4 regions of the Blautia difficilis genome follow, and region 3 is predicted to be linked to each of the others. Evidence: predicted binding sites of a transcription regulator. Region 3 holds the regulator's gene; each other region holds the start of a gene.

Region 1 (7,852 bases), on a different contig from region 3:
CAGACTGGAGAATCCACTTCTATTATTGCTGATAATTACAATGGAATGTACACAATTGCAGAACATCTGATCAGGGATCATGGTTTTAGCAATTTCACCTATCTTGCAGGTCCCCATGGAAATACAGATGCCAGAGAACGCAGACAGGCAGTCTATGATGTGATGAAAAAATATGGGATTCCTTTCGGACCGGAGCGGATTGCCTATGGAGATTATTCATCCTGTGTACATAGGCAGGTCAATCAACTTTTGGATGCCTATCCGGACATGGACGCAATGATCTGTGCAAATGATGTGATGGCAGAGACTGCATACAGGGAATGTGGAAAAAGAGGCTTGGTTGTAGGAAAAGATATTGCCATTACCGGTTTTGATGACTGGGAACTTGCAAAAACAATGAATCCTCCACTGACGACTGTATTACAGAATGCGTTTAACATGGGGGATATGGCAGTACTTGGTGCCTTAGAATTGTGTAAAGGTGGAAAAAATCACTCTATCGTAATTCCGGCAGAAGTGAAGATCCGTGAATCCTGTGGATGCTCTGCACGAAAAAAATTTCATAAAAAAGTTTTGATTTCTGAAGAAAAAATACAATGGTCAGATATTACAGAGAGATGCCTGAATGATATAATGAAGGAGATCCTTTCAGAAAATTCAAACCAGGTATTAAAAAATGAAGTGCAGAAGCGTCTGAGAACTATTTTAAAAGTAGATTTCAGAATTGCAGAGAGCGAAGACAATCTAAAGAGAGGGCTGCAAAGTTTATTTCTCAGCAAAACAGGAAATCTGATCAGCAGACATTCTTTGATGAAAACTCTGGATCAGTTTGTTGATGAATGTATTCGAATAGAATTAAACAAAGAAAAACCAGACAGGGAAAATATCAGGAATCTGCTTTTGCGGAAAAGACTGCTGAATGATAAAATTATGGCATATAGTATCAAAAAAGAGAAAGAACGTTTCAGTACCTTTCAGCAGGAGAGCTGGTTTGTACCGTTGATTTCCAAGGATATGTTATCTCATATGAATGATGAGCGGGAAATGTACAGGCGGGCACTTGTAAAATTAAATGCATTAAATGCCAAGGCTTCCTATCTTTATATTTTTGAGGAACCTGTAGCCCATTATAGGAATGAGGAATGGAAATGTCCGGAGAAAATGTATTTGGTTGCGCGTCAGATTGGCGGTGAGGTCATAGCTTATAAAGAGGGAGAACGTCCGGAAGTTTTCAGTGGGGTTTCCGCTGATAGAAAGATTGAATGTAACAAGAAGGATGGCAGTAATTATGTTGCAACCGTTCTTTGCCTTTTTTCAGGAGAAATGCAATATGGGATTCTGGTGACAGAAATTGATCCTGCAAATCTGTCATTGTTTTATCTGATCAGCAGACAGATCGGAAATATGCTTCGTATGTATCAGATGTCCAGAGAGCAGAAAAAGATGCAGCAGAAGCTGGAGACCCTTGTCAGAGAGATTGAGGAGAAGAATGAAGTTTTGAATTTCCTTTCTGAATCAGACGCCCTGACCGGATGTCTGAACAGAAGAGGGTTTATGGAAAAAGCGGTACAGATGAACCGGGAGTACGAGGGGAAAGAGGTTGTAATTCTTTTTGCAGATCTGGATCACCTGAAAGAGATTAATGACTGCTTTGGACATATAGAAGGGGATTTTGCCATCAGGCGATGTGCGGAGGTGTTGAAATCAGCAGCAGGAAAACAGAGTATCACCGGAAGAATAGGTGGAGACGAATTCTGCGCAATGTTTCCTGGAAATGCGCAGGATGGGCAGAAGCTCAGAGAACGGATCCAGGAGGAAAATCTTGCATTTAATATGAAATCAGAAAAGCCATATTATGTGGAACTGTCAGTAGGATATCATGTGATCCGTTGCGGTGGCGATCTGATAATCTCCGAGTCATTTAAGGATGCAGATAAGGCTCTTTATGAAGAGAAGAAGAAGAGAAGAAAATCCGTGAAAAAGTAAAAAACAAAAGGGATGCGAATGATTCGCATCCCTTTCATAATCATCTGGACAATTTAAATTATAACTGAGGACCAGCTGCAACAAGTGCTTTACCAGCAGCGTTTCCTTCGTATTTAGCAAAGTTCTTGATGAATCTTCCGGCAAGATCTTTCGCTTTTACTTCCCATTCAGAAGCGTCAGCATATGTGTCACGAGGATCAAGGATACCTGTGTCTACGCCGTTAAGCTCTGTAGGAACTTCGAAATCGAAGAATGGGATCTTCTTAGTAGGAACGTTAAGGATATCTCCGTTAAGGATTGCATCGATGATACCACGAGTATCTTTGATGGAGATACGTTTTCCTGTTCCGTTCCATCCTGTGTTAACCAGGTAAGCTTTTGCTCCGCTCTTTTCCATTTTCTTAACAAGTTCTTCTGCGTATTTTGTCGGATGCAGTTCAAGGAATGCCTGTCCGAAGCAAGCAGAGAATGTAGGTGTAGGCTCTGTGATTCCACGCTCTGTACCAGCAAGTTTAGCTGTGAATCCAGACAGGAAATAGTACTGAGTCTGAGCTTCTGTCAGGATAGATACTGGAGGAAGTACTCCGAAAGCATCTGCGGACAGGAAGATTACGTTCTTAGCTGCCGGTGCAGAAGAAATCGGGCGAACGATGTTTTTAATGTGGTTGATCGGATAAGATACACGAGTATTCTCTGTTACACTCTTATCTGCGAAATCAATCTTGCCTTCAGCATCAAGTGTTACGTTCTCAAGAAGAGCGTTACGTTTGATTGCATTGTAGATGTCCGGCTCAGATTCTTTGTCAAGGTTGATAACTTTAGCGTAGCATCCGCCTTCGAAGTTGAATACGCCGTTGTCATCCCAGCCATGCTCGTCATCACCGATCAGGAGACGTTTCGGGTCTGTGGAAAGAGTTGTTTTACCTGTTCCGGAAAGACCGAAGAAGATAGCTGTGTTTTCGCCATTCATATCTGTGTTTGCAGAGCAGTGCATGGAAGCCATGCCTTTCAGTGGAAGGAAGTAGTTCATCATAGAGAACATACCTTTCTTCATTTCTCCGCCGTACCATGTGTTTACGATAACCTGCTCTTTAGTTGTGATGTTGAACATTACAGCTGTTTCAGAGTTAAGGCCTAATTCTTTATAGTTTTCAACTTTAGCTTTGGAAGCGTTGTATACAACGAAATCTGGCTCGAAGTTTTCAAGTTCTTCAGCTGTTGGCTGGATGAACATATTTGTTACGAAATGTGCCTGCCAAGCAACTTCAACGATGAAACGGATAGCCATACGAGTATCTTTGTTAGCACCGCAGAATGCATCTACTACGAAAAGTCTCTTGTTGGAGAGCTCTTTTTTAGCGATTTCTTTTACTGCATTCCATGCTTCCTGAGTTGCAGGATGGTTATCGTTTTTGTATTCGTCAGTTGTCCACCATACTGTATCTTTGGAGTTCTCATCCATAACGATATATTTATCTTTAGGAGAACGTCCTGTGTAGATACCTGTCATAACGTTAACTGCACCAAGTTCGCTGACCTGACCTTTTTCAAAGCCTTCCAGTTCCGGTTTGGTTTCTTCTTCAAATAATACTTCATAAGAAGGGTTGTAGACAATTTCTGTAGTTCCGGTAATACCATACTTGCTTAAATCGATTTTTGCCATCTTACGTTTAACCTCTTTTCTTCGTTAATGAAAGCGCCTGTTTAAACAGGCTTAAGATACCTTACCATAAAAGCGAATGGGTATCGCTTCTCTTTTACTATTATACATATTTAACGCTTAAAATCAACAGGATTTTTGCGTTTTTTTGAAATTTGTTAAAGATTTATCAACTCAAATTTGATGAAAAAACCGTCATTTTTCACAAAAGGTATGTAAATTTATTATGGTGGCAATATGGGAATACTATTCGTAGATATGATAATATTCTGTCTGACTGGAACAGGCAGGAAAGACAACCAGGAAATACTAATCAGGAGAGCTGCCACTATGTGGTTGTGCTGATAAAAGATGCATGTTAAAATAAGAAAGAATTATTTGTCTGAAAAATGACAGAGCATTGTGCAGCAGAGAAAAATAAGGAAAGGGTGAAGATTATCAAAACTTATTATTTAATTGATTATGAAAATGTAGGAAGTGAAGGCTTTAAAGGATGTGGTAAATTAAGGGAAACAGATATTATCCATCTTTTTTATACAGATAACAGCAGAAAAATAGATCTTGATATTATCAATGATCACGGAGAAGCAAAGCTGGTCACACATAAAGTACCGACAGGAAATCAGTCAGCAGATATGCATCTGGGATCTTATCTGGGATATCTGATAGGAAAAGAATGCACAGGTCAGGATGAAGAATGCAAAATTGTTGTAATCAGCAAAGATACAGGCTTTGACCATATTATAGAGTTCTGGAAAACAGAAAAAGATGTGAAAGTCTCCAGAAACGAGAAGATTTCCGGAAAACAGGTGCATACAAGGAAACAGGTAAAAAAACAGACCGTCAAAGAAAAAGACGGACAGATGATCGAACAATCCGGTCAAAAAACAGAAAAACAGTTGAATGAACAACCTGAAAAGCAGTCTGCCAAACAATCAGAGAATCAGAATACAAAAAAGCCAAAACAAAAGATAATTGACATGAATGCCGGAACAAAGAAATTACAGCAGGAACTGGTATTGGTTCTCGACAAGGCAGGCATGCCAAAGGAAGTGGTAAATTATGTTTCAACAACTGTGGAAAAAAACGCAGAAGACAAAAACAGAAAACAGCAGATTTACAGATCTATCATTTCCAAATACGGACAGACAAAAGGACTGAATATCTATAACCATATCAAAAAGAAAATTTAATGGGATAAAAAATAGCGGAATAAAAGAAGGAGGCCGGGAATCTTATGGATTCCCGGCAAAAGTATGAAAAAGAAAAAGTTTTATTTGCAATTACTCTTTGCTCTGTACAAGTAATAATATAACCAGGAAATGTGAGAAATATGTGGTGAGAATTTGAAAAAACTGTGAAATAGATGGAAATTTAAAATGAACAGGAACAACAATTCTCTGGAAAGCAGGCGACAGTGGGATATCAGCCGGAGATATGGAAGAACTGGAAATAAAAAATGTGAATGTATTTATTATAAGAGATAAAAGGAAAAATAAAAAATGGTAAAGATCAGAATCATAAAGAAAAATAATGACTGTAGCATGGAATACGAAGTAGGTGATATTTGCGAGGTCACAGGCACCTGGTATGGCGGCGTCCACATCAATGGTCGCTCCGGAATCCCGGTTTCCCTTGATAAAGAAGAATATATGGAACTCAACACAGAACCAGAAGAACCTGACAGCGCAGAAAATGAAAACACATCGGAACCACCGGAACACGATATCCATGCAGGCGACATTGTGCAGCATTTCAAAAGAGAATGGGTATCTCCGGATACTTCCGAATATCTCTATAAAGTCCTGGCAGTAGCCCATCACACAGAAAATGGTGAAAAACTGATGATTTACCAGGCGCTCTACGCACCTTTCAAAATCTGCGCCAGACCCTATGATATGTTCATGAGTGAAGTAGACAGAGACAAATATCCGGACATTAAACAGAAGTACAGATTTGAAAAATATACTGAAAAATAGAGGATTGATATTTTATGGAATTGCTATAGTAAAAGGGCACTTTTGCCTGTACAAAAACACTTTGTCGTTGTATAGTAATAACAAATAATAACAGCACACGTTTCCAGAGATTTTATGGGATTATCTGAAAAAATGTGCAGAAAGAACGAAAGGGAAGGAAATATGCAGAAAGTATTAGTAGTCGTAGACATGCAGAATGATTTCATCGACGGAGCTCTTGGAACAAAAGAGGCAGTTGCCATTGTACCTGGTGTAAAAGAGAAAATCGAAAACTTTGATGGAGTTGTTCTTTTTACCAGAGACACTCATGAAACTTACTATCTCGACACCCAGGAAGGAAAGAAGCTTCCTGTACCGCACTGTATCCGTGACACCGAAGGATGGCAGATCAGAAGCGAATTAGATGCACTCAGAAAAACAGAACCCATTGACAAAGAAACCTTTGGTTCCACAGATCTTGCAGGAGAACTGGTGGCAATGAATGAGGATAATGAAATCGAAAGTATCACATTCGTAGGTTTATGCACAGACATCTGTGTTATTTCCAATGCACTTCTGGTTAAAGCATCACTCCCGGAAGTTCCGATTATTGTAGACGCTAAATGCTGCGCAGGCGTAACACCGGAAAGTCATGAGAATGCATTGAAAGCAATGGAAGTATGCCAGATTCAGATTGACAGATAAACTGCAGAGCAGTTATTCAGTTATAAACAAGCAGTAAAGCAGATGATTTTATCCGCCTGACAATTCAGATATGACGAACTTACAGGACTTATCTGGGCAGCAGCACTTATGAGACCATCCAAAAGCACAAAAGACATGGAACTCAAATCCCTCAAGAAGAAATATAAGAGCAAAGGCTTCGCAGCAGGATGCTCCAGAGAAGTTATTGAACGCGGCGCTGACCAGCTCGGCTGGGAATTACAGAAGCTGCTGACTATGACATTACAGGCAATGGCAGACTGCGAGGATGAGATTAAGGCGGAGATGGATGCGGAAGAGTAATTGAATGTCTGCTTTATTGACTTATTACCAGAAATGAATGATGGAATCAGAGAACCAGACTGTATGTAGGGGAAGAAACCTATGTGCAGTCTGGCTTTCTTTTTTATATGGAAGTTGTTGAAAGAGAAAAGATGTCAAAAAAGAAATATGCAACAGTTTTTGCGCATTATAGATAAGTGAATATAACAAAAAATGTCTGACGAAAATTGTTGCTGTTTATGTCGAAAAATTGTATAATATGTCACAAAGAAGTTAGATTTATCAGAAAAATTAAGGCATAAGAAACAAAACAGGTATTTTGCAGATAAAACAGGAGTGAAATCAGTGCCGGATGGCATTTGGTGAGTGAATATATGGCAGATATAGATAAAACATTAAAATATTACAACGAAAATGCGCAGTCTTTTGCCTCTGGGACTGTTTCGGTAAAGTTTACAGAAGTGCAAGATAAATTTCTGGAGAAACTTAACCCAGATGCGTATATTCTCGACTTTGGCTGCGGTGCAGGTAGAGATACAAAGTATTTTCTGAGTCGTGGATATCAAATAGATGCAATTGACGGTTCAGAACAATTATGCCGGATTGCAAGTGAATATACAGGAATCAAAGTTAGGCAGATACTGTTTCAAGAATTGGATGAAAAAGAAAAATATGATGGCATATGGGCTTGTGCATCTATTCTCCATTTGCCCAAAAAACAACTGCGTGAAGTTTTGAAAAATATGTATGCAGCATTGAAATTGGAAGGATGGATTTATACCTCTTTCAAATACGGAGAATTTGAAGGTGAACGAAACGGAAGATATTTTACCGATTTTACAACAGATACATTTAAAGATTTCATACATGACATGCATGGCCTTAAAATAGAAGAACATTGGATTACAGGAGATGTCCGACCGGGAAGAGGTGAGGAAAAATGGCTGAATTTACTTCTGCAGAAAAAGTAAACATCGGGTATGAAAACGAATATTCCACAGATGCAATGACCGGCGGACCGGATAAAAGAAGACAGCTATATTATCAGCTGATCCGGAGTATGAAAAAAGCGGAAAGCGTTGATATCATTGTTTCTTTTCTTATGGAATCCGGAGTGAGAATGCTGCTGAAAGAACTGGAACATACTTTGAAACGTGGAGCCAAAATCCGAATCCTGACAGGAAACTACCTTGGAATTACACAGCCATCAGCACTATATCTGATCAAAAGAAAACTTGGTGAT
Region 2 (7,852 bases), on a different contig from region 3:
CCTGCAGCCGGAGCAGGAAGCAAAACAGAAAGAATGGCTTGAGAACAGAATGGAAGGCAGACGACATAAAGACGAGGTAGCTGATGTATTTGACTGCATCCGCACTAACAGTAAACGGATCCAGGCAAGAAAACTCTTCAGCTACAACATCGTGCTGATCGGCTTCATGGGTGCGGGAAAATCCACAATTTCTGATTTCCTTAAGAATGTATTTGCAATGGATGTGGTAGAGATGGATCAGATTATTGCCCAGAGACAGGGAATGAGTATTTCCGATATCTTCGAAACATACGGGGAGCAGTATTTCCGTGACCTTGAGACAAATCTGCTTATTGAAATGCAGTCACGCAGCAATGTGGTGATCTCCTGTGGCGGCGGTACTCCAATGCGAGAGTGCAATGTAGTGGAGATGAAGAAGAACGGACGGGTTGTGCTCCTCACTGCAAAACCGGAGACAATCCTGGACCGTGTCAAAGACAACCACGACCGTCCGCTGATCGAGAACAACAAGACAGTTCCATTTATCGCAGACCTGATGGAGAAACGCCGTGCCAAATACGAGGCGGCAGCTGACATCATCATCGAAACAGATGGCAAGAACGAGCTGGAAATCTGCGAAGAACTGGTACATAGACTCCGCTCTATGGATGAATAAATTACAATAAAAGACATCCGCCGGGAATTTTATAATTCTAAGCGGATGCTTTTTTGTGTCAGTTAGGGGAGACAAGAGGCAGTATCTTAAGGAGTGCTATCACATCATTCGTCAACAGATTACAGACTGCTGTGAATAATATCCAGCACCTGCTTTAATTCATTCACACCGATCTGTCCCGGTGCGGAAGCTTTGGAAGCAGCACCGAAGGTGAGAGCGGAGCTAAATGTCTCACCTGTAAGGCGGCTGACAACGCCTGTTCCTGCCATGGACATGGTGATAATCGGACGGTCTGCATATTTCTCAGACATTTCCAGAGTAGCAGACAGCAGTGTGATAACATCCTGCTTACAGGTAGGCATTACTGCAATCTTAGGAATATCAGCACCCAGCTCCTGCATCATGCAGAGGCGGCGGATGATCTCCTCCTTCTCCGGAGTCTTAAAGAAATCATGGTTGGAAGCAATTACCTTTACACCTGCCTCATGAGCAGCATTGATGATTGTCTTGACAACTTCATCACCTGTAAATGCTTCTACATCAATTAAATCTACATAACCGCTCTGTGCAGCTGCAATATTTAAAGCAGCATAATCACTTACAGAAATTTCCTTCTCACCGCCTTCTTTGGAAGTACGGAATGTAAGGAGAATAGGAACGTCTTTTAAAACTTCCTGAAGTTCTTTAGCGGTTTCTAATACTTTCTCAGTAGCAAAGACATCATCAAACCAGTCTACACGCCACTCAACTACATCAACAGGAAGAGTGGTGATCTTTTTTGCTTCTTCGAGAATGTCTGTTTTTGTTTTTCCTACGATGGGAACGCAGATCTTAGGTCTGCCCTCGCCGATCACAATGTTTTTTACCTGAACTGTGTTCATCTTTTTATCCTCATATTTTTATTGCTTTTTAAGATTCTTTCAGCATTTATAATACTCCTTTTCATGTTTTGTTGTAAAGTTTTTATTTGAAGTGTGAAAAGTAACCGTCAACACCTTTTTGTATTGTCATATTAATTTGTATTGCCATTTTAATAGGAAGAAACACAATTTCTGCCATTTTTTTAACAAAAATGATAAAAAAATATTGAAATATTGTGTTAAAAAAGGTAGAATTAAAATTGGCTAAATTTTTGGGTTAACTTTAAAATATTCTCATAAAGATGGAGGGCAAACAAGAATGAGTAATGCAACACAAAGCTTAGCAGGCACAAGAATTACTTCTTTGCTTGACGCAAACAGTTTTGTCGAAATCGGTCAGAGCGTAACAGCCAGATCTACAGATTTCAACATGACTGCAAACAAAGCACCATCTGACGGTGTAATCACCGGATATGGTGTCATTGATGACAAATTGGTTTATGTATACAGCCAGGACGCATCCGTATTAAACGGTACTGTTGGCGAAATGCATGCCAAGAAGATCACAAGACTTTATGATCTTGCCATGAAAACAGGTGCTCCTGTTATCGGTCTGGTTGACTGTGCAGGTATCCGTCTGCAGGAAGCAACAGATGCACTGGAAGCTTTCGGAGAAATCTATCTGAAACAGACAATGGCCTCCGGCGTGATTCCGCAGATCACAGCAATCTTCGGAACATGTGGCGGTGGTATGGCAGTTATCCCGTCTCTGACAGATTTCACATTTATGGAATCCAAAAAAGGAAAAATGTTCGTTAACACACCAAACGCGCTGGAAGGAAATAACACAGACAAATGTGATACAGCAGCAGCTGATTTCCAGAGCAAAGAGACAGGTGTGATCGATGGCATTGGTACAGAAGAAGAGGTTCTTGGCCAGATCCGTTCTTTAGTATCACTTCTCCCATCCAATAATGAAGATACAGATAACTATGCAGAGTGTACAGATGATCTGAACCGTGTATGCGCAGACCTTGCAAACTGTGCAGGAGACACTGCAATCGCACTTTCTCAGATTTCTGATAACGGTGAATTCTTTGAGACAAAAGCAGACTATGCAAAAGACATGGTTACAGGCTTCATCCGTTTAAACGGTGCTACAGTAGGTGCTGTTGCAAACAGAAGCGAAGTATATGATGCAGAAGGTAAGAAAGTAGAAACCTTTGATGGAAGCATCTCTGCAAGAGGCGCAAGAAAAGCAGCAGATTTCGTGAAATTCTGTGATGCTTTTGATATCCCGGTACTTACACTTACCAATGCTACAGGCTTCATGGCAACCTTATGCAGCGAGAAAATGATGGCAAAATCCGTAGGTGAACTGGTTGCTGCATTTGCAGATGCAACTGTTCCCAAGGTAAATGTGATCATCGGCAAAGCTTATGGTACCGCTTATGTGGCAATGAACAGCAAATCTATCGGTGCAGACCTTGTATATGCATGGGATAACGCAGAGATCGGTATGATGGATGCTTCCCTGGCAGCCAAGATCATGTATGCAGATGCAGATGCTGCTGAATTAAATGAGAAAGCTGCTCAGTACAGAGAGCTTCAGAATGGCGTTGCTTCTGCAGCAGCAAGAGGCTATGTTGACACTGTGATCAGCCCGGCTGACACAAGAAAATATGTAATCGGTGCATTTGAGATGCTGTTCACAAAAAGGGAAGATCGTCCGTCTAAGAAACACGGAACGATTTAAGCGGGGTGACGCATATGAAAATGATCAAAAAAATAACTTCTGTATTCATGACATTTCTTGTAATGGCTGCACTGGTGATCGGAAGTACTTCCATGGTATTTGCAGCTGATAAGATCGATGAATCTGTAAAAACCTCACTGGTAACAACTGCAGAGGGTCTGACAGATGCCATTGTCGCACTGAAGGATGCAGACATCGAGAATTACATGAACACAGGGGATGACTTTACTACAAGCGCAATGCAGTCCTGGCAGACCTCCAAGGATGAACTTGGTGCGAAGAAGGAAAGCAACGGCGAGACAACTGTAACTTTAAAAGATGATCAGTATATAGTAACTGTCCCTGTAAAATTTGAGAAAGCAAATGCAAACTTTGTATATGTTTTTGAGTCAACAGGAACACCGGTTTCCATGTCTGTAGATGTACAGTATGGTCTGGGCAAAACTCTCCAGAGAGCCGGACTTAACACTCTGATGGGTGTTGGAACTGTATTCGTAATGCTGATCCTGTTAAGCCTTCTGATCTCTCTCTTCCGCTTCATTCCGAACCCGGAAGCTAAGAAAGCAGCAGAAGCAAAAGCAGCGAAAGAAGCACAGGCAGCAGTAATTGCAGCAGCTCCTGTACAGGCAGAAGAGAATCTTGCAGATGACGGAGAGCTGGTAGCTGTAATTGCAGCAGCTATCGCAGCAGCAGAAGGAACTACAACAGACGGCTTCGTAGTTCGTTCCATCCGTAAAGTAAAAAGAAATAGAAGATAATTGTCATTTATTTAGGAGGATTTTAAAATGAAAAGCTATACAATTACAGTAAATGGTACAGCATATGAAGTAACTGTTGAAGAAACAGGAAGTGTATCTGCTCCTGCAGCAGCTCCAAAAGCAGCACCTAAGGCTGCACCTGCAGCAGCTCCGAAAGCAGCAGCACCTGCAGCAGGCGCCGGCGCAGTAAAAGTAACTGCTTCCGTACCTGGTAAGGTTGTCAAAGTAGCAGCAAGTGTTGGACAGGCAGTAAAAGCCGGAGACAGCGTAGTTATTCTTGAATCCATGAAAATGGAAATCCCTGTAGTAGCTCCTCAGGACGGTACCATTGCAAGCATTGATGTTGCAGAAGGTGCCTCTGTAGAAAACGGAGATACTTTAGCAACAATGAACTAAGACGGGAGGTAGTCAAATGTCTTATGTAACAGAAACATTGTCCAACCTGATTCACCAGACAGCATTCTTCAGTTTAACATGGGGCAATTACCTGATGATCGCAGTAGCCTGCGTATTCCTTTATCTTGCTATCAAGAAAGGTTTTGAGCCACTTCTGCTGGTTCCTATCGCATTCGGTATGTTGCTTGTAAATATCTATCCGGACATTATGGCAAACCCGGAAGACATGTCTAATGGTGTAGGTGGACTTCTTCATTATTTCTACATCCTTGATGAGTGGAGTATTTTACCATCCCTGATCTTCATGGGTGTAGGTGCCATGACAGACTTCGGTCCGCTGATCGCAAACCCGATCAGCTTCCTGATGGGTGCTGCAGCGCAGCTTGGTATCTATGCAGCTTACTTCCTGGCAATCTTCCTTGGATTCAACGGAAAAGCAGCAGCAGCTATCTCCATCATCGGTGGTGCTGACGGCCCGACCTCCATTTTCCTTGCAGGTAAACTTGGACAGTCTGCACTGATGGGACCGATCGCAGTGGCAGCATATTCCTATATGTCACTGGTTCCGATCATCCAGCCGCCTATTATGAAGCTCTGCACAACAGAGAAAGAACGTAAGATCAAAATGGATCAGCTTCGCCCGGTTTCCAAACTGGAGAAGATCCTGTTCCCGATCATTATCACAATCGTTGTTTGTCTGATCCTGCCTACAACAGCTCCTCTGGTTGGTATGCTTATGCTTGGTAACCTGTTCAGAGAGTGCGGTGTTGTAAAACAGCTGACAGAAACAGCATCCAATGCCCTGATGTATATCGTAGTTATCCTTCTGGGTACATCCGTAGGTGCTTCCACAAGTGCAGAAGCATTCTTAAACGTAGATACTCTGAAGATCGTAGTTTTAGGTCTTGTTGCATTTGCCATCGGTACATTCGGCGGATGTATGCTTGGTAAACTGCTTTGCAAACTGACTCATGGAAAGATCAACCCGCTGATCGGTTCTGCAGGTGTATCTGCAGTACCTATGGCAGCCCGTGTATCCCAGAAAGTGGGTGCAGAGGCAGATCCTACAAACTTCCTTCTGATGCACGCAATGGGTCCGAACGTTGCCGGTGTTATCGGTACAGCCGTAGCAGCCGGAACATTCATGGCTATTTTTGGCGTTTAATTGAATCAACAGAATTATATAAGGAGATATAATAATGGCAGAATTAGAGAAAAAACCTGTTAAAATTGTGGAAACCATTCTCCGTGATGCTCATCAGTCCCAGATCGCAACACGTATGACCACAGAACAGATGCTTCCGATCGTAGATAAACTTGACAAAGTCGGCTATCACGCAGTAGAGTGCTGGGGTGGTGCAACATTTGATGCATCCCTTCGTTTCCTTCACGAAGATCCATGGGAAAGACTTCGTAAATTACGTGACGGCTTTAAGAACACAAAACTTCAGATGCTCTTCCGTGGACAGAACATCCTTGGATACCGTCCATATGCAGATGACGTTGTAGAGTACTTCGTACAGAAATCTGCTGCAAACGGAATCGACATCATCCGTATTTTTGACTGCCTCAATGACCTTCGTAACCTGCAGACAGCTGTAAGCGCTGCAAACAAAGAGAAGGCTCATGCACAGGTAGCTCTTTCCTACACATTAGGAGATGCTTATACACTGGAATACTGGACAGACATTGCAAAACGTATCGAAGATATGGGCGCTGATTCCATCTGTATCAAAGATATGGCAGGTCTTCTCCTTCCAAACAAAGCTACAGAGCTTGTTACAGCATTAAAAGAAACAGTTAAGATCCCGATCGACCTTCATACACATTACACCTCAGGTGTAGCTTCCATGACTTACTTAAAAGCAGTAGAAGCAGGTGTGGATATCATCGATACAGCAATGTCTCCATTCGCACTGGGAACCTCCCAGCCTGCAACAGAAGTTATGGTTGAGACATTCAAGGATACACCATACGACACAGGATTTGACCAGAAGCTTCTTTCTGAGATCGCTGACTACTTCCGTCCGATTCGTGACGAGGCTCTTGACAGCGGACTGCTCAATCCGAAGAACCTTGGTGTTAATATTAAAACTTTACTGTATCAGGTACCGGGCGGTATGCTTTCCAACCTGACTTCTCAGTTAAAAGAACAGCACGCAGAAGACAAATTCTACGATGTTCTCGAGGAAGTTCCACGTGTACGTAAAGATCTTGGTGAACCACCACTTGTTACTCCGTCTTCACAGATCGTTGGTACACAGGCTGTATTCAACGTGCTTATGGGCGAGAGATACAAAATGGTTACAAAAGAAACAAAAGATATCCTGTTAGGAAAATACGGCGCAACTGTAAAACCGTTTAATCCGGAAGTGCAGAAGAAGTGCATCGGCGATGAGAAACCGATCACCTGCCGTCCTGCAGACCTTCTTGACAATGAGCTTGAGAAACTTGAGAGCGAAATGGCTCAGTACAAGGAACAGGATGAAGACGTATTAACATACGCACTGTTCCCACAGGTAGCTATGGACTTCTTCAAATACCGTCAGGCTCAGAAAACAAAAGTTGATGAGAAAGCAGCTGACAAAAAGAATGGAGCTTATCCTGTATAATATGAAATAAAAACAAAAAGGAGCTTGCGCAGGCAGGCTCCTTTGCGTTATTATAAAGAGCATGGTGATGTTAGGGTCCCAAGTTCAAAAGTCTTATCATGCAAGCATGAACGACTTTTGAATTTTTGACCCTGATATCATATGATAAAATACAGGAGAATATTCCATGAGTAAAGTTTTAATTATCGGTGGCGGCGCTGCCGGAATGATGGCAGGTGTTTTCGCGGCCCGTAACCATCATAAAGTTCATATATTAGAAAAAAACGAGAAACTGGGCAAGAAAATATTTATTACAGGAAAAGGCAGATGCAATGTGACAAATGCCTGCGACACAGAAGAACTCTTTCCTGCAATGATGAGCAATCCCAAGTTCCTCTACAGCAGCTTCTATTCATTTACTCCTCAGGATGTAATGGAGTTCTTTGAGGAAGCAGGAGTTCCTCTGAAAGTTGAAAGAGGAAACCGCGTTTTTCCACAGTCTGATCATTCTTCGGACATTATCCGTGCTCTGGAGCGGGAACTGAAGAAAGCAGGAGCAAAGATCCATCTTCGCACTTCCGTAAAAGAAATTGTTACAGAATCTGAAACAGATTCTGTAACAGGAGTGAACCTGACAGATGACACCTTTATGGAAGGTGATGCAGTCATTGTAGCTACAGGTGGATTCTCTTATCAGAGTACAGGCTCCACAGGTGATGGATACCGCTTCGCAAGGGAGCTTGGACTGAAAGTCACAGACATTGCCCCCTCCCTTGTTCCATTAAAGACAAAAGAAGACTATATCCCTAAACTTCAGGGACTTTCCCTTAAGAACA
Region 3 (7,852 bases):
GTAAGCAATATCTTCTGCTTTTTCGGAGGATTTTTATATGGAAAATTTTGACATAGATCAGTTAGGTGATACAGGCTATACCGGAAAAAATGTCTGCGTGTGTGTGCTGGATACCGGCATTTATCCTCATATAGATTTCAGAGACCGGATTATCGGGTTTCAGGACTTTGTGGGAAAGCATATGTTACCTTATGATGACAATTCCCATGGAACCCATGTAAGCGGCATTATCGGCGGAGACGGAAGCGCTTCAGGAGGAAGGATCAGGGGAATCGCCCCGGAGTGCAATCTGGTTGCCCTGAAGATACTTGACAGATATGGAAATGGAAAAAAGAGGGATGTACTGCAGGCTTTTGACTGGGTTCTGAAAAATAAAGATGTTTACCGGATTCAGGTAGTAAATATTTCCATAGGGACAACCTGCAGGGGAAAACAGGATCACAGACAGCTGATCGAAGGGGTGGAAAGACTGTGGGATGCAGGGCTGGTAGTAGTGGCTGCTGCAGGAAATCAGGGTCCCCGGTCAGGAAGCGTTACGGCTCCGGGCAGCAGCCGTAAGATCATTACTGTGGGGTCAAGCGACCTGCTGACAGGCAGAACGGCTATTTCCGGGCGGGGACCGACTTCGGAGTGCATCTGCAAGCCGGATCTGGTAGCTCCGGGCAATCGCATTCTGTCCTGTGCTCCGGGAACAGATTTTGCCTATGGGGTAAAAAGCGGAACCTCTATGTCCACACCGTTAGTCAGTGGCGCGGTAGCCCTTCTTCTGCAAAAATATCCTACCCTTACCAATGTGGAAATTAAAAGATGCCTGAAGGAATCGGCCAGAGACCTGGGGCTGCCCAGGAATCTGCAGGGTTCAGGAGAACTGAATATGAAACAGGCATTGACGAACGAATCTATTTCCGCTAAAATGATACGTAAATTGTAATGCTTCAGTGTAGTGACGCTGAACAGTTACAGCAAATGCTAAAGGGATGAAACCCATACAAAGAGGAGGATCTTTATGAAAAAAATTCAGATGCAGACACCGCTTGTAGAGATGGACGGAGATGAGATGACCCGAATCCTCTGGAAGATGATCAAGGATGAGCTTCTTCTTCCTTTTATTGATCTGAACACAGAGTACTACGATCTTGGCCTGGAATACAGAAATGAAACAGATGATCAGGTAACTGTAGATGCAGCAGAAGCTACAAAGAAATATGGCGTTGCTGTAAAATGTGCAACTATCACTCCCAATAAAGCCAGAATGGAAGAATACACACTGAAAAAAATGTATAAAAGTCCTAACGGTACCATCCGTGCCATTCTGGACGGAACCGTGTTCCGTGCCCCTATTGTAGTGAAAGGGATCGAGCCATGCGTAAAGAACTGGAAGAAACCCATTACCATTGCCCGTCATGCTTATGGAGATGTATATAAGAATACAGAAATGTATATTGACGGACCGGGAGATGCCTATCTGCTGTTTAAGGGTGAGAACGGTGAGGAGAAAAAGGAACTGATCCATCATTATGAGGGTGCAGGTGTTCTTCAGGGAATGCATAACCTGGATGCGTCCATCACAAGTTTTGCAAAGTGTTGCTTTAATTATGCACTGGATACAAAGCAGAGTCTGTGGTTTGGAGGCAAGGATACAATCTCCAAGATTTATGACGGACGCTTTAAGGAGATTTTTGCAGAAGTTTATGAGCAGGAATTCAAAGAGAAATTTGAGGCTGCCGGAATTGAATATTTCTACAGCCTGATCGATGATATCGTTGCCCGTGTTATGAAGGCAGAAGGGGGATTTATCTGGGCCTGCAAGAACTATGACGGAGATGTTATGAGTGATATGGTTTCCTCTGCTTTTGGTTCTCTGGCAATGATGACTTCTGTGTTGGTATCTCCGGACGGATATTATGAATATGAGGCTGCACACGGTACTGTGCAGAGACATTATTATCGTCACCTGAAAGGGGAAGAGACTTCCACCAATTCCGTTGCTACTATTTTTGCATGGACAGGTGCTCTCAGAAAGAGGGGAGAGCTGGACGGCAATCAAGAACTGATGGAATTTGCAGATAAGTTGGAAAAAGCCACTCTGGGAACCATCGAGGATGGCAGAATGACCAAGGATCTGGCTCTGATCACAACCTTAAAGGATGTAGAAGTATTAAACAGTGAGCAGTTTATTAAAGCAATCCGTGAAAAGCTTACATCCCTGATGTAAGAGGTAATCTGATATAAGATACAAAATAAAAAGGGAAGGGCCTGCATTATGCAAGCTCTTCCCATTTTTCATATAAGCCCTCCAGTTCTTCTGTGATGGCTGTCTTTTCTTTGCTTAATCTGGCACATTCTGCCACATTGGTGCATATCTCCGGGAGAACCATGGTTTCATCGATTTCCTTATCTCTGGTTTCCAGTTCTTCGATCCGGGCTTCCACCTTCTTTAATTCGTTTTCGCGTTTTCTCTGCCGCGCCTGCTCTTCCTTCTGCTGCTGCCAGGAAAGCTTGTTGTCTGAGGCTTGTTTGACCTCTGCTTCAGCCTGGGCTGCGGCCGGAGCATATTTTTCTGTAAGTTCTTCCCGCTTTTCCAGATAATAATCATAATCACCAATGTAGTTTACAATGGCCTGGTTGGTCAGATCCAGGATCCTGGTAGCTGTCTGGTTAATAAAATATCGGTCATGGGAGACATAGAGTACAGTACCGGTATAGCTGTTTAAAGCTTCCTCCAGGATTTCCTTGGAGGCAATGTCCAGATGGTTGGTAGGCTCATCCAGGATCAGGAAGTTGGCCTCTGACAGCATAAGCTTTGCCAGGGAGACACGGCCTCTCTCACCACCGGAAAGGGTGGAGATCAGCTTGAATACGTCATCCCCTGTGAAGAGAAAGGCTGCCAGCATATTTCGGATCTCTGTCTCTGTAAGCGTTGGATAAGTGTCTGAAATTTCCTGGAAAATAGTTTTTTCCATGTGGAGTACATGGTGCTCCTGATCATAATATCCGATCTGTACCTTGGAGCCGAGAGCAAAGCGTCCGCTGTCAGCATCTACCAGACCGTTAAGGATTTTCAGCATGGTAGTTTTGCCGGTACCGTTATTGCCGATGAGAGCTACCCGTTCCCCGCGCTTAATGTCAAAAGAAATATTGGAAAACAAAGTCTGTCCGGGAAAAGCTTTGGATAAATCCTCCACAGTGAGTACATCATTTCCACTGATGTATCTGGGCTCCAGGGAAATCCGCATCTGATTTTGGATCTCCAGCGGCTTTTCAATCCGCTGCACCTTATCCAGCATTTTTTCGCGGCTTTCGGCACGTTTGATAGATTTCTCGCGGTTAAAAGATTTCAGCTTGGCAATGACCGCCTCCTGATGCTTAATATCCCGCTGTTGATTTAAGTAAGCTTTATACTGGGCATCCCTGAGCTGGGCTTTTTTCAGAGCGTAGGCAGAGTAATTGCCGCTGTACATCCGCATATTGCCGGCTTCAATTTCTACTACCTTAGTGACAACCTTATCCAGGAAATAACGGTCGTGGGATACAATGAAAACAGCTCCCGGATAATTCAGCAGATAGGTTTCCAGCCAGGAAATGCTTTCCATATCCAGGTGGTTGGTGGGCTCATCCAGCAGGAGAATGTCAGGATTGGAGAGCAGAAGCTTGCCTAGGGCAACCCGGGTTTTCTGACCGCCGGAAAGAGTTTCAATCTGTTTTTCGAAGTCCTCCTCTGTAAAGCCAAGTCCCTTTAATACACCCATGATCTCACTTTTATATGCATAACCATTTTCAAGCTCAAACTGATGGCTCAGTCTGGTATAGGTGTTCATCAGGCTGTCCAGGGCTTCCCCTGCAGCAGTTTTCATTTCATGCTCCATGGAGCGGAGACGGTTTTCCATATCAATGATGTGCTGCTTAGTAGAAATCAGCTCCTCATAGATGGTGTGGTGCCCATGGATATCCTGGTACTGGGCCAGGTAACCGATACTTTTATCTTTGGCAAGAATAACATTTCCGGAATCCGGGGACAGTTCGTGGATGATAATACGCAGCAGGGTGGTTTTGCCTGCACCGTTGTTGCCGATCAGGGCTGCCTTTTCCCTGTCCTCTATATGGAAGCTGGCATCCTGAAGGATTACCTTCTCGCCAAAGGATTTGCAGATATTCTGACATGATAGGATCATACAAATTCCTCCGAAATTTATATTATTGCAGCAGCCTGCGAATATCCGCTTTCACTGCTGAAATGTACACATACAGAATTTATTATAACTGAACCGGACTGTTTTTGAAAGAAAAAAAGTGTTTTTATTTATGATTTGGATGAAATTTTGCACATTCTATCAGATAGTCTAAATTTAATGAAAAAAATTTGTAAATAAAGTACAAATTTAATTTGACAATAAAATAACATCTGGTTATAATTGACCTAGGATGTATAAGGAGGGAATATTTGTGGAACCTAAGGAAATTTCAAAAGCGGTGATCAAACGTTTGCCTCGATATTACCGTTATCTGGGAGAATTGATGGAGGAGAATGTAGAACGGATCTCGTCCAACGATCTCAGCAAGAAAATGCACGTGACTGCTTCACAGATCCGTCAGGACCTGAATAATTTCGGTGGATTCGGACAGCAGGGGTATGGATATAATGTACGTTATTTATATACTGAAATCGGTAAGATTCTGGGACTTGACACAGTACACCCGATGATTATTCTGGGTGCCGGTAATCTGGGACAGGCTTTGGCCAATTATGTAGATTTTGAGAAGCGCGGTTTTCGGCTGGTTGGTATTTTTGATGTAAACCCTGTGCTGGAGGGGATTGCAGTGAGAGGAATTGAGATACAGATGCTTAGTGACCTTCCACTTTTTCTCAAAGAGAATAATGTGGAGATCGCGATTCTGACCTTACCTAAGGCAAAGGCCAAGGAAATGGCGAAGATTCTCATAGAAAACGGGATCAAGGCAATCTGGAACTTTGCACATATTGATCTGGATGCACCGGAGGATGTTATGGTGGAAAATGTACATCTGTCAGAGAGTCTGATGACCCTTTCCTATAATCTGAGTGAATATCGTAAGGAACATGAGAACCAGTAATAATAGTACGTATGTAGTTGCCGGCAACAGAGCGGACGGTGACGATTTGAATGGCTGTGGTCGTTAGATCATAGCTTTTCTTTTTGAAAAAATAGGTGTATACTGTTTCCAATGACAGGAGGTGGCTGAATGAAACCTGTGGTAACAGCCGGTGAAATGAAAGAGCTGGACCGGAACACAATAGAATCTGCCGTGGTTCCGGGTATGGTACTTATGGAAAGAGCTGCACTGAAAACAGTGGAGGCTATGGAAAAATATCTGTGTAACAAGGATCGTGTACTGGTGGTGTGCGGAAATGGCAATAATGGCGGTGACGGGATGGCCATTGCCAGACTTCTCCATCTGAAGGGGATCAAAGTCGGGATTTATCTGGCCGGCCAGGAAGAGAAGCTGACAGATCAGGCCAGACAGCAGCTACAGATTGCCAAATATTATCAGGTACCTTTGGAGCATAACCTGCAGCCGGATGAATATACTATTATAGTAGATGCCCTTTTTGGGGTTGGTCTGTCCAGACCTGTAGAGGGCAGATATGCAGAAATCATCCACATGCTGAACCAGTCCGGGGCTTTCCGGGTGGCTGTTGATATTCCTTCCGGCATCAACGGAGATACAGGCCAGGAGATGGGGATTGGATTTCAGGCAGATCTTACAGTGACCTTTGCTTTTTGCAAAAGAGGGTTGTGCTTTTATCCGGGAAGAATGTATGCAGGAGAGCTGATCGTTGCAGATATAGGCATTTATGCGGATCAGGACAGAGAGCCTTCTATGGCATATCTGGAGAAAGGGGATCTGTCAATGCTGCCCTCCAGAATTCCCTGGGGAAACAAAGGGACTTTCGGAAAAGTGCTTCTGGTAGCCGGTTCCCGTGGAATGTGCGGGGCTTCCTGCCTGAGCAGCGCTGCGGCGCTCAGAGCTTCGGCAGGTATGGTGAAGGTTCAGACTGTAGAGGAGAACAGGATTCCTCTTCAGACACAGCTTCCGGAGGTTATGGTTACCTGCGAGTTTAATGAGAAAAGCAATCAGGAAATGCTGGACTGGTGTGATGTGCTTGTGATCGGCCCGGGGCTGGGAATGTCAGGAGAAAGCAGAGAGAGGGTGCAGTGGTTCCTGTCTCATGCTGCCTGGTGTGGCAAGCCTGTGATCCTGGATGCAGATGGACTGAATCTGCTGGCAATGCATGAAGAATGGAAGAAATATCTGGGCGGACAGGTGATCCTCACTCCCCATCTGGGAGAGATGAGCCGTCTGACCGGGAAAAGCATTGGCGAGATCAGGGAGAACCTAGCAGAGACTGCTTCTCTGTATGCAGAAGAAACTCATACCGTATGTGTCCTGAAGGATGCCTGTACAGTAGTGGCTTCTGAGAAAGGAAAAAAATATCTGAACATGAGTGGTAATGCTGGCATGGCTACTGCAGGCAGCGGAGATGTATTAAGCGGTGTACTGGCAGGAGTTTTATGTATGTTTCTGGCAGCAGAAAAAAAGCCTGCTTATGGTCAGATGGCAGCTCTGGGAGTACTGATCCATGGACTGGCAGGAGATATGGCAGCTGAGAATGTGGGAGAAAGAGGCATGACTGCCAGAGATATCATCCGGTTTCTGCCTGAAGTGCTGAAGATGCAGTAAGAGATCTTGAGTGTCCGGAATTCCTTTGGTGGAATGTGGGACAGATAAAGAATACAAAAAAGAGGAAGAGATTATTATGGAAAAATGTAACCGAGTAAAAGCAGTGGTTTCTCTGGATGCGGTGGAGGAAAATTTCCGACAGATGAGAAAAAATATTGCCAGTGACACAAAAATGATCGCTGTGATCAAGGCAAATGCTTATGGTCATGGCGCTGTGCAGATTGCCCATATGGTAGAGGGTTATGATTATATCTGGGGGTTTGCTGCAGCTACAGCAGAGGAGGCCATTGCTCTGAGAAAGGCAGGGATCACCAAGCCTGTCCTGATCCTGGGAATTGTATTTGAGGAATTTTACCCTGAGCTGGTTTCCTATGATCTGCGCCCTGCTGTGTGTGAATACCAGGAGGCTGCAAAGCTTTCCGCAGAGGCTGTGTCTCAGGGAAAGACCATACATATTCATCTTGCGCTGGATACGGGGATGACCAGAATCGGTTTTGCCGATGAGCCGTCAAGCGTGGAGGAAATCAAAAAAATCGCAGCACTTCCCATGCTGGAGATCGAGGGAATGTTTACTCATTTTGCAAGGGCAGATGAGTATGACAGAAGCCCTGCCATGGTTCAATTGAAGCGTTACCTGGATTTTTGCAGTCTGCTTTCAGAGGCAGGAATTGAGATTCCTCTGCGCCACTGCTCCAACAGTGCAGGTATTATCCGTATTCCGGAAGCAAATTTAAGCATTGTCAGAGCGGGAATTACGATCTATGGCATTTATCCTTCTGCTCAGGTGGAAAGGGATATTGTGAAATTGTCTCCGGTTCTGGAGTTAAAGAGCCATATTACATATGTAAAGGATGTACTTCCGGGCACAGCGATCAGCTATGGAGGAACCTATGTGGCAGACAGGAAGCTTCGTGTGGCAACAGTGCCGGTGGGCTATGCGGATGGTTATCCCAGACAGCTTTCAGGCAAAGGATGGGTTCTGGTCCATGGAAAGAAGGCGCCGATCCTGGGCAGAGTCTGCATGGATCAGTTCATGATAGATGTGACAGAAATCCCGGATGTGAAGAAGGGAGACCAGGTTACATTGATCGGCAGAGATGGAGATGAATTTATCAGTATTGAGGAGATGGGA
Region 4 (7,852 bases), on a different contig from region 3:
CCCCACTGATCTCCATTATTATGAGTTCTCATAAATTCTCTGGCATTATTATAGACATCCAATACTTTTTTCAAATCTGCTGAAGTTGCTTTTTGTATTCTCATCTTTTCTATCTATAGCAATCCTCGTAAATAATGCATTATTTTAGAGGATTGCTATAACTTGTCCTTTCTGTAAATTGCTTTGTAAGAAGGCAAACGACTTCACAATGTTCTGTGAAGCTGAACATGTCTACCGGCTGTATTTTCCGAGTCACATATCCATGCTTTGTGAGAAATTCCAGATCCCTGGCCAAAGTATCAGGTCCGCAGGAAATATAAACGATCCTGGAAGGTCCCAGTTTTACCATAGATGTCAGGAATTTTTCCGTGCTGCCGGTACGGGGCGGATCCATAAATACCACATCTGCCCTTTCCCCCTCTGACACCATTCCTTCCATAAACTCTCCTGCATCTCCCTGATAGAATCTGGCGTTTGTAATTTTGTTTTCCCTGGCATTTACGATTGCATCCCGAACAGCATTTTTATTCAGTTCTATGCCAATCACTTCCCTGGCTTTTCCAGCTGCCACCAGACCAATAGTTCCAATTCCGCAATAAGCATCGATGACCTGTTCTTTTCTGCCCAGACCAGCATATTCAATAGCTGTTTTATAGAGCAGTTCTGTCTGCACAGGATTTACCTGATAAAAGGATTGCGGTGAAATGCGGAAAGTACAGCCACAAAGCCTGTCTCTGATAAAACCTTTTCCATAGAGCACGATATCACGTTCACCCAGAACCATACTGGTTTTTTTATCATTTACATTCAGAACTACTGTAGATATCTGTGGAAACTTCTTACGCAGAGCCTTTACAAAATTATTCTTGGATGGAAAAATCGGAGAAGCTACAACCAGAACCACCATAATTTCATCTGTTGAAAAGCCTCTCCTGACCAGCACATGGCGAAGCAGCCCATATCCTGTATCCTCATCGTAGGTTTTGATTCTGAAAGACTTCAACATATCTCTGATTGCCCGGATAATTTCCTGACTGATTTTATCTTCGATCATGCACTCCTCAACAGGAACCACTCTGTGCGTTCCAGCCTCATAGGTTCCGCAGATTACATTTCCTTTTTTATCTCTGTCAAATACAGCATGTACTTTATTTCTATAATAAAAAGGATTCTCCATTCCAATAATCGCTTTCACATTGCCATATTTCTTCAAAAGCTTATTCATATTTTTCTGTTTGATTTTAATCTGCTCTGTATAAGAGACTCCCTGATACTGACAACCGCCACATTTTTTCCATACCTTGCATTTCTCAGGTAACTGTGGTTTTTCTCTCTTTTCTTCCATTTATAACAACCCTTCCTATTTGCAATAAGGCGGATCCAAGCGGACATTCGCCTATAATCTCTGCACCATTATAGCAAGTCCTTCAAATATTCGCAATCCACATTCTCTCTATTTTCCAGATGTTTTCCAAGCATCAGAGTCGAATATTGTATATTTTTGTCGAAATGTTTTTGGAAGAATTATGTTGTAATCCGTAGACCAATGTAGAAAAATATGTTATACTTTGTACATACCAAAGAGAAATATAAATATCAACAATGCAAAGGATAAACAGTTCAAATTACAAATGACAGCAACTCACCAGTACAAAGGATAAATTTTCAGGAATCTGAATATTACAGAACTGCAGATACACCTTTTAAAATACTAATGATAAAACTTAAGGCTTCCGGCATAATAACCGGAAGCCTTTTTCTGTCATTTTTTATCTCAAAAATGTATCAGTATATTATTTCTCGTTTGGACACATTAGCTAAATCTAGCTATTTATTTATAATTTACGATCTGACCGAATTCTTCTTTCAGGGAAGCACCGCCAACAAGACCGCCATCAATGTCTGCCTGAGCAAACAGATCTGCTGCTGTCTTGGAGTTTACAGAACCGCCGTACTGGATACGGATAGCTGCTGCTGTAGCATCATCATAGATCTCAGCGATACATTTACGGATTTCACCGCAAACTTCCTGAGCCTGCTCAGTTGTAGCTGTTTTGCCTGTTCCGATTGCCCAGATTGGCTCATAAGCGATAACTGCTGTCTTAGCCTGATCTGCTGTAACACCCTGGAATCCAACTTTAACCTGCTGACGGATGAAGTCCATTGTCACGCCCTGCTCTCTCTGAGTAAGAGTTTCGCCACAGCACATGATAGGTGTGATTCCATGTTCGAAAGCTTTGAGAACTTTCTTGTTAACATCTTCGTTTGTTTCTCCGAAGTATTCTCTTCTTTCGGAATGTCCGAGAACAACATATTTAACGCCAGCATCTACCAGCATGTTCGGAGAGATTTCTCCTGTATATGCACCTTTCTCTTCAAAGTACATATTCTCAGCACCAACCTGGATGTTTGTTCCTTTAGCAGCTTCTACAACCGGGATAATATCGATTGCAGGTACACAGAATACTACATCAACTTCTTCGTTAGCTACTAATGGTTTTAATGTTTCTACTAATTTGACTGCCTCGCTTGGTGTCATGTTCATTTTCCAGTTACCAGCGATAATTTTCTTTCTTGCCATGATAATTTATCTCCTTAATTAAACGTTCAATGTTTATTTATCATTTGCTGCTGCAACACCAGGAAGTTCTTTTCCTTCCAGGAATTCAAGAGATGCACCGCCACCTGTAGAGATGTGTGTCATCTTATCGCCATAGCCAAGGATATTAACGGCTGCTGCAGAATCACCACCACCGATGATAGTTGTAGCATCTGTATCAGCAAGTGCTTTGGCAACAGCTTCTGTACCATGAGCGAAGTTCGGCATTTCGAAGCAGCCCATCGGTCCATTCCATACAACTGTCTTAGCATCTTTTACAGCCTCAGCAAAAAGCTTCTCTGTTTCCGGTCCGATATCCATTCCTTCCCATCCGTCCGGGATCTCGCCACGTTTTACAACCTGAATATTGCAGTCATTGGAGAAGCTGTCACCGATTCTGTTATCTACAGGAAGAAGAAGTTTTACACCTTTTTCTTCTGCTTTTTTCATCATGTCTAATGCATACTGAAGATAGTCATCCTCACAGAGAGACACACCGATATGTCCGCCCATAGCTTTGGAGAATGTATAAGACATACCACCACCAATAATAAGTGTATCTACTTTATCAAGAAGGTTATTGATTACAGAAATCTTACTGGAAACCTTAGCTCCGCCAAGGATAGCAACGAATGGTCTCTCAGGATTGTTTACTGCATTTCCAAGGAAATCGATTTCCTTCTGCATTAAGTAACCAACAACTGCTGTATCAACATATTTGGTAACACCAACATTAGAGCAGTGTGCTCTGTGGGCTGTACCAAATGCATCATTAACAAATACATCACAAAGAGAAGCGAGTTCTTTGCTGAATTCGTCTCCGTTCTTTGTTTCTTCTGCACGGTAACGTGTATTCTCAAGTAAGATAACGTCTCCGTCTTTCATCTCAGCTACTGCTGCTTTTGCGTTTGGTCCTACTACTTCAGGATCTGCTGCAAATTTAACTTCCTGTCCTAACAATTCAGAAAGACGTACTGCAACCGGTGCAAGAGATAATTCAGGTTTCGGTTCTCCCTTCGGTTTTCCAAGGTGAGAGCAGAGAATAACCTTTCCGCCATCAGCGATCAGTTTTTTGATTGTAGGAAGAGCTGCAACCAGACGGTTCTCATCTGTAATCTTTCCATCCTGAAGCGGAACATTGAAGTCACATCTTACAAGAACTTTTTTGCCTTTTACATTGATATCATCAACAGATTTTTTATTCAGCATTTGTGGTGCCTCCTTAATAATATTCTTTAACTGTTACAACGCGAAAAAGGTCCGGTCCAAATCAGACCGGACCCTTCGTTGGAGTCTATTCCTTTACACTTACTGAAAATTAAGCGTTCAGTAATTTACCAAAGTGTTTGATTGTACGAACCATCTGGCTTGTGTAGGAGTTCTCGTTGTCATACCAGGAAACTACCTGTACTTCTGTTGTGCCATTCTCAAGTGGAAGAACCATTGTCTGAGTAGCATCGAACAGAGAACCAAATCTCATACCAACGATATCGCTGGAAACGATTTCATCTTCGTTGTATCCGAAAGATTCGTTAGAAGCTGCTTTCATAGCTGCGTTGATCTGCTCTTTAGTTACATTTCCTTCAACAACAGCTGTAAGGATTGTAGTAGAACCTGTTGGGGTTGGAACACGCTGTGCAGAACCGATAAGTTTTCCGTTCAGTTCTGGGATAACAAGACCGATTGCTTTAGCAGCACCTGTGCTGTTCGGAACGATATTAACTGCAGCTGCACGTGATCTTCTCAGATCGCCTTTTCTCTGCGGTCCGTCAAGTGTCATCTGATCGCCTGTGTAAGCGTGGATTGTGCACATGATACCGGATTTGATTGCAGCAAGATCGTTAAGTGCTTTAGCCATTGGAGCTAAGCAGTTTGTTGTACAGGAAGCTGCGGAAATGATATGATCTTCTTTTGTAAGAGTATCATGGTTTACATTGTAAACGATTGTCTTAAGATCGTTTCCTGCAGGAGCGGAAATGATAACATGTTTAGCGCCAGCATCGATATGAGCCTGAGCTTTGTCTTTGGATGTATAGAATCCAGTACACTCAAGAACTACGTCTACGCCGATTTCTCCCCATGGAAGTTCAGCAGCGTTAGCCTTTGCATAAATTTTGATTTCTTTTCCGTCAACTGTGATGGAATCTTCTCCAGCCTGAACTGTGTCTGCAAGAGCATATCTTCCCTGTGTTGAGTCATATTTTAATAAGTGAGCAAGCATTTTAGGAGATGTTAAGTCGTTGATTGCTACGATTTCAAATCCTTCTGCTCCAAACATCTGACGGAATGCAAGACGTCCGATACGTCCAAAACCATTGATTGCAACTTTTACTGCCATGATAAAATTCCTCCTATGAATTAAGTGGTTAATCATAATAATTCTTTTGTTTGTTAAAGAATCATCAACCTGTATTGTATTGTACATAATTCCAAACAAAAATTCAAGGGGATTTTATAAAAAACAATTAAAAATAAGTAAAAATTCCCAGGACCTATGTTATACTGAACAATATTAATATACTATAGTAGATTTTCTCTACTGTTTAACAGGAGGTATAGCATGAAAAAAGGTATATTATGGGACTGTCATATGCATTCTTCTTTTTCTGCTGATTCTGACACTCCAATGGAAAACATGGTTCTGAAAGCCCTCTCTCTTGGACTGAAAGGTGTCACTTTTACCGAACATCTGGATCCCGATTATCCTTCCACTCCGGAATCTCTTGATTTTTCTCTGGATCTATTTTCCTACAGGAAAGAGCTGTTCCGGCTGCAGGAAATCTATAAGGATAAAATACAGCTTCGTTTCGGCATTGAGCTTGGGCTCCAGCCCCAGCTTGAAAAATATTTCCACAATCTGACAGAGAATACTCCCTTTGACTTTGTAATCGGATCCTCCCATGTAGTCCATGGGTATGACCCTTATTATCCTGATTTTTTTGAAGGACGCAAAGAATTCCGATGTTATATGGAATATTTTGAATCCATCCTGGAGAATCTGTCTGTTTACCATGGTTTTGATGTTTATGGACATCTTGACTATGTTGTCAGATACGGTCCTAACAAAAACCGCGAATATTCATACGGACGGTACAAAGATATCCTGGACGAAATTCTGAAGAAACTGATTTCCATGAATAAAGGAATTGAATTGAATGCCGGCGGATACCATTATGGTCTGGGAGAGCCAAATCCCTGCATCGACGTCATTCGCCGATACAGAGAGCTGGGCGGTGAAATCATCACTGTAGGTGCCGATGCCCACACCCCGGATAAAATCGCCTGGGAATTTGCCAAAGCCGCAAACGTATTAAGCGACTGCGGATTCCGTTATTATACAGTTTTCAAAAACCGTAGTCCTGAATTTCTTCCTCTGTAATTTATTTTTGTACTCTGTCAAGAAATCTGGCAAAAAAGCCTTTTTCTGCATCTTCCTTATCCAGAGACTTCGCATATATTTTTCTGATCCATTCAGTGAGCGCATCAATGACGATAGGAGAAAATGTCATCAGCAGAAATACAAGAATAATCATTCCAAATTCCAGGGATCCAAGGGTCAGAAGATTCTGCAGGATGACTGCACTTCCGAAAAATATAAACTGCATTCCATATATAATCGTCTTTCTGTAGGTATTCAGCGGAGAATATACCGTACGCAGGGCAGACATATAATTCCATCCGGTTACCAGCACACATGCTGTATTAAGCATTATAGTTGAATGATAAACATTCTGACAAACCAGCATAATGGTAAATACACATCCTGTAATCGTAACTGCAGCAGGAAATGCATTCATAAATACATGTCTCAGGAAAGTATGGTCAATCTTATTGTAATTATTCTCCTGTGTCAGCAAAAAGGTAGGAATTCCCACTGCACAGGCACTGATCAGCGACATCTGTATGGGTTCAAATGGATATGCACTTCCAAAAAAGATAGTGATCAGTGCAAGCATTACAGAGAACATTGTCTTGATCAGAAACATGGACGCTGCACTTCGGATATTATTTACTACCCTGCGTCCCTGATTCACAATATGAGGCATGGCCGCAAAATTGGAATCCAACAGCACCACATTGGCAATATTCTTGGCTGCATCACTTCCTGCTGCCATGGCAATACTGCAGTCTGCTTCCTTCAATGCCAGAACATCATTTACACCATCACCAGTCATGGCAACTGTATGCTTCTGGGATTGCAGTGCCTGTACCATCTGCTTTTTCTGCTGAGGAGTAACACGTCCAAAGACACTGTACTCAGCCACAGCCTTCTGCATTTCCTCCGGAGTAGTGATCGTTGTTGCATCAATATAACGATCCCCATTCTTAAGTCCTGCTCTCTTTGCAATTGCAGCTACTGTAACCGGATCATCACCGGAGATCACTTTCAGATCCACACCCTGGCTGTCAAAAAAGGCAAGGGTATCCGGTGCTTCCTGCCTGATCACATCTGTAATAAGAATGAAAGCTATGGGCTGCAGCCCCTCCGGAAGCTTCATTTCCTGTGCCTGTTGTTCGCTGTGAGCCAGCACAAGTACACGCATTCCAGACTGGGCATAACCGGCACAGGCTGCTGTAAGCTGTTCATTTCCCTCCGGAAACAGAAACTGGGCAGCACCCATCAGATAAGTTCCCTGTCCTTCAAAAACAGCACCACTGTATTTCCTGTCCGATGAAAACGGAATAGCATGTACCGGCTTCATATCCTTTCTGACAGAAAAGCGCTGGCGCAGAGCATCTGCTGTAGCATTCTGGTCTGTTAATACATTCATCAGATTTCCCATAACATAATCCACATTTTTCAATGCTGCCTGATCTTCTTCGGAAATCTGTTCTGTACTTTCTATATTTTCTGCAGCTTCCGCCTCTTCTGCAATCCTCTCAGAAACCTCTTCTGTTTTATATAATTTCACACTGTCCACACACATGGTACCTTCTGTGATGGTTCCTGTTTTGTCCAGACACAAAGTGTCTACCCTAGCCAGAGTCTCAATACAATAAAGCTCCTGAACCAGTGTTTTTTTTGTTGCCAGCACCAGAGAGCCCAAAGTCAGAGCCACACTGGTAAGAAGCACCAGTCCTTCCGGTATCATACCCAAAACTGCTGCTACCATATTGACCACGGAATCCTTCAGGCTGTCCCCAACAATATAATATTGCTTATAAAACAGTAATGCACCCAGGGGAACAATAATAATACTGATCACCTTCAAAATTGCATTCAGTGAATTACGAAGTTCTGAATTATGGCGT

Evidence for each region. Region 3 encodes Rex, which represses fermentation and respiration genes when NADH is low (regulators of the CRP and FNR family bind a similar motif). Its sites were predicted from a motif close to ATTGTTAANTANTTAACAAT; they were not measured.
Region 1: a site for Rex is predicted at 3,801-3,820, ahead of pckA (phosphoenolpyruvate carboxykinase (ATP)). Genes of this name have one in related genera too.
Region 2: a site for Rex is predicted at 1,707-1,726, ahead of H8Z82_RS08100 (acyl-CoA carboxylase subunit beta). Genes of this name have one in related genera too.
Region 4: a site for Rex is predicted at 4,987-5,006, ahead of gap (type I glyceraldehyde-3-phosphate dehydrogenase). Genes of this name have one in related genera too.

The regions. Positions count from the first base shown of each region.
Region 1 covers NZ_JACOQG010000006.1:52,203-60,054, reverse strand. The annotation lists gene H8Z82_RS05595 (diguanylate cyclase) at 1-1,986, shown strand, start outside; gene pckA (phosphoenolpyruvate carboxykinase (ATP)) at 2,045-3,649, opposite strand; gene H8Z82_RS05585 (PIN domain-containing protein) at 4,036-4,839, shown strand; gene H8Z82_RS05580 (DUF1653 domain-containing protein) at 5,149-5,625, shown strand; gene H8Z82_RS05575 (cysteine hydrolase family protein) at 5,788-6,309, shown strand; partial or broken gene H8Z82_RS05570 (hydrolase) at 6,373-6,630, shown strand; gene H8Z82_RS05565 (class I SAM-dependent methyltransferase) at 6,984-7,580, shown strand; gene H8Z82_RS05560 (DEAD/DEAH box helicase family protein) at 7,550-7,852, shown strand, end outside.
Region 2 covers NZ_JACOQG010000010.1:44,444-52,295, reverse strand. The annotation lists gene H8Z82_RS08110 (shikimate kinase) at 1-655, shown strand, start outside; gene aroD (type I 3-dehydroquinate dehydratase) at 775-1,536, opposite strand; gene H8Z82_RS08100 (acyl-CoA carboxylase subunit beta) at 1,835-3,271, shown strand; gene H8Z82_RS08095 (OadG family transporter subunit) at 3,286-4,029, shown strand; gene H8Z82_RS08090 (biotin/lipoyl-binding carrier protein) at 4,057-4,425, shown strand; gene H8Z82_RS08085 (sodium ion-translocating decarboxylase subunit beta) at 4,442-5,590, shown strand; gene H8Z82_RS08080 (oxaloacetate decarboxylase subunit alpha) at 5,625-7,037, shown strand; gene H8Z82_RS08075 (BaiN/RdsA family NAD(P)/FAD-dependent oxidoreductase) at 7,204-7,852, shown strand, end outside.
Region 3 covers NZ_JACOQG010000022.1:17,859-25,710, forward strand. The annotation lists gene H8Z82_RS12445 (S8 family peptidase) at 38-931, shown strand; gene H8Z82_RS12450 (NADP-dependent isocitrate dehydrogenase) at 1,007-2,215, shown strand; gene abc-f (ribosomal protection-like ABC-F family protein) at 2,262-4,172, opposite strand; gene H8Z82_RS12460 (redox-sensing transcriptional repressor Rex) at 4,444-5,091, shown strand; gene H8Z82_RS12465 (NAD(P)H-hydrate dehydratase) at 5,221-6,720, shown strand; gene alr (alanine racemase) at 6,797-7,852, shown strand, end outside.
Region 4 covers NZ_JACOQG010000006.1:88,952-96,803, forward strand. The annotation lists gene H8Z82_RS05730 (GNAT family N-acetyltransferase) at 1-74, opposite strand, end outside; gene rlmD (23S rRNA (uracil(1939)-C(5))-methyltransferase RlmD) at 140-1,345, opposite strand; gene tpiA (triose-phosphate isomerase) at 1,832-2,581, opposite strand; gene H8Z82_RS05745 (phosphoglycerate kinase) at 2,615-3,808, opposite strand; gene gap (type I glyceraldehyde-3-phosphate dehydrogenase) at 3,918-4,937, opposite strand; gene H8Z82_RS05755 (histidinol-phosphatase HisJ family protein) at 5,160-5,978, shown strand; gene H8Z82_RS05760 (cation-translocating P-type ATPase) at 5,980-7,852, opposite strand, start outside.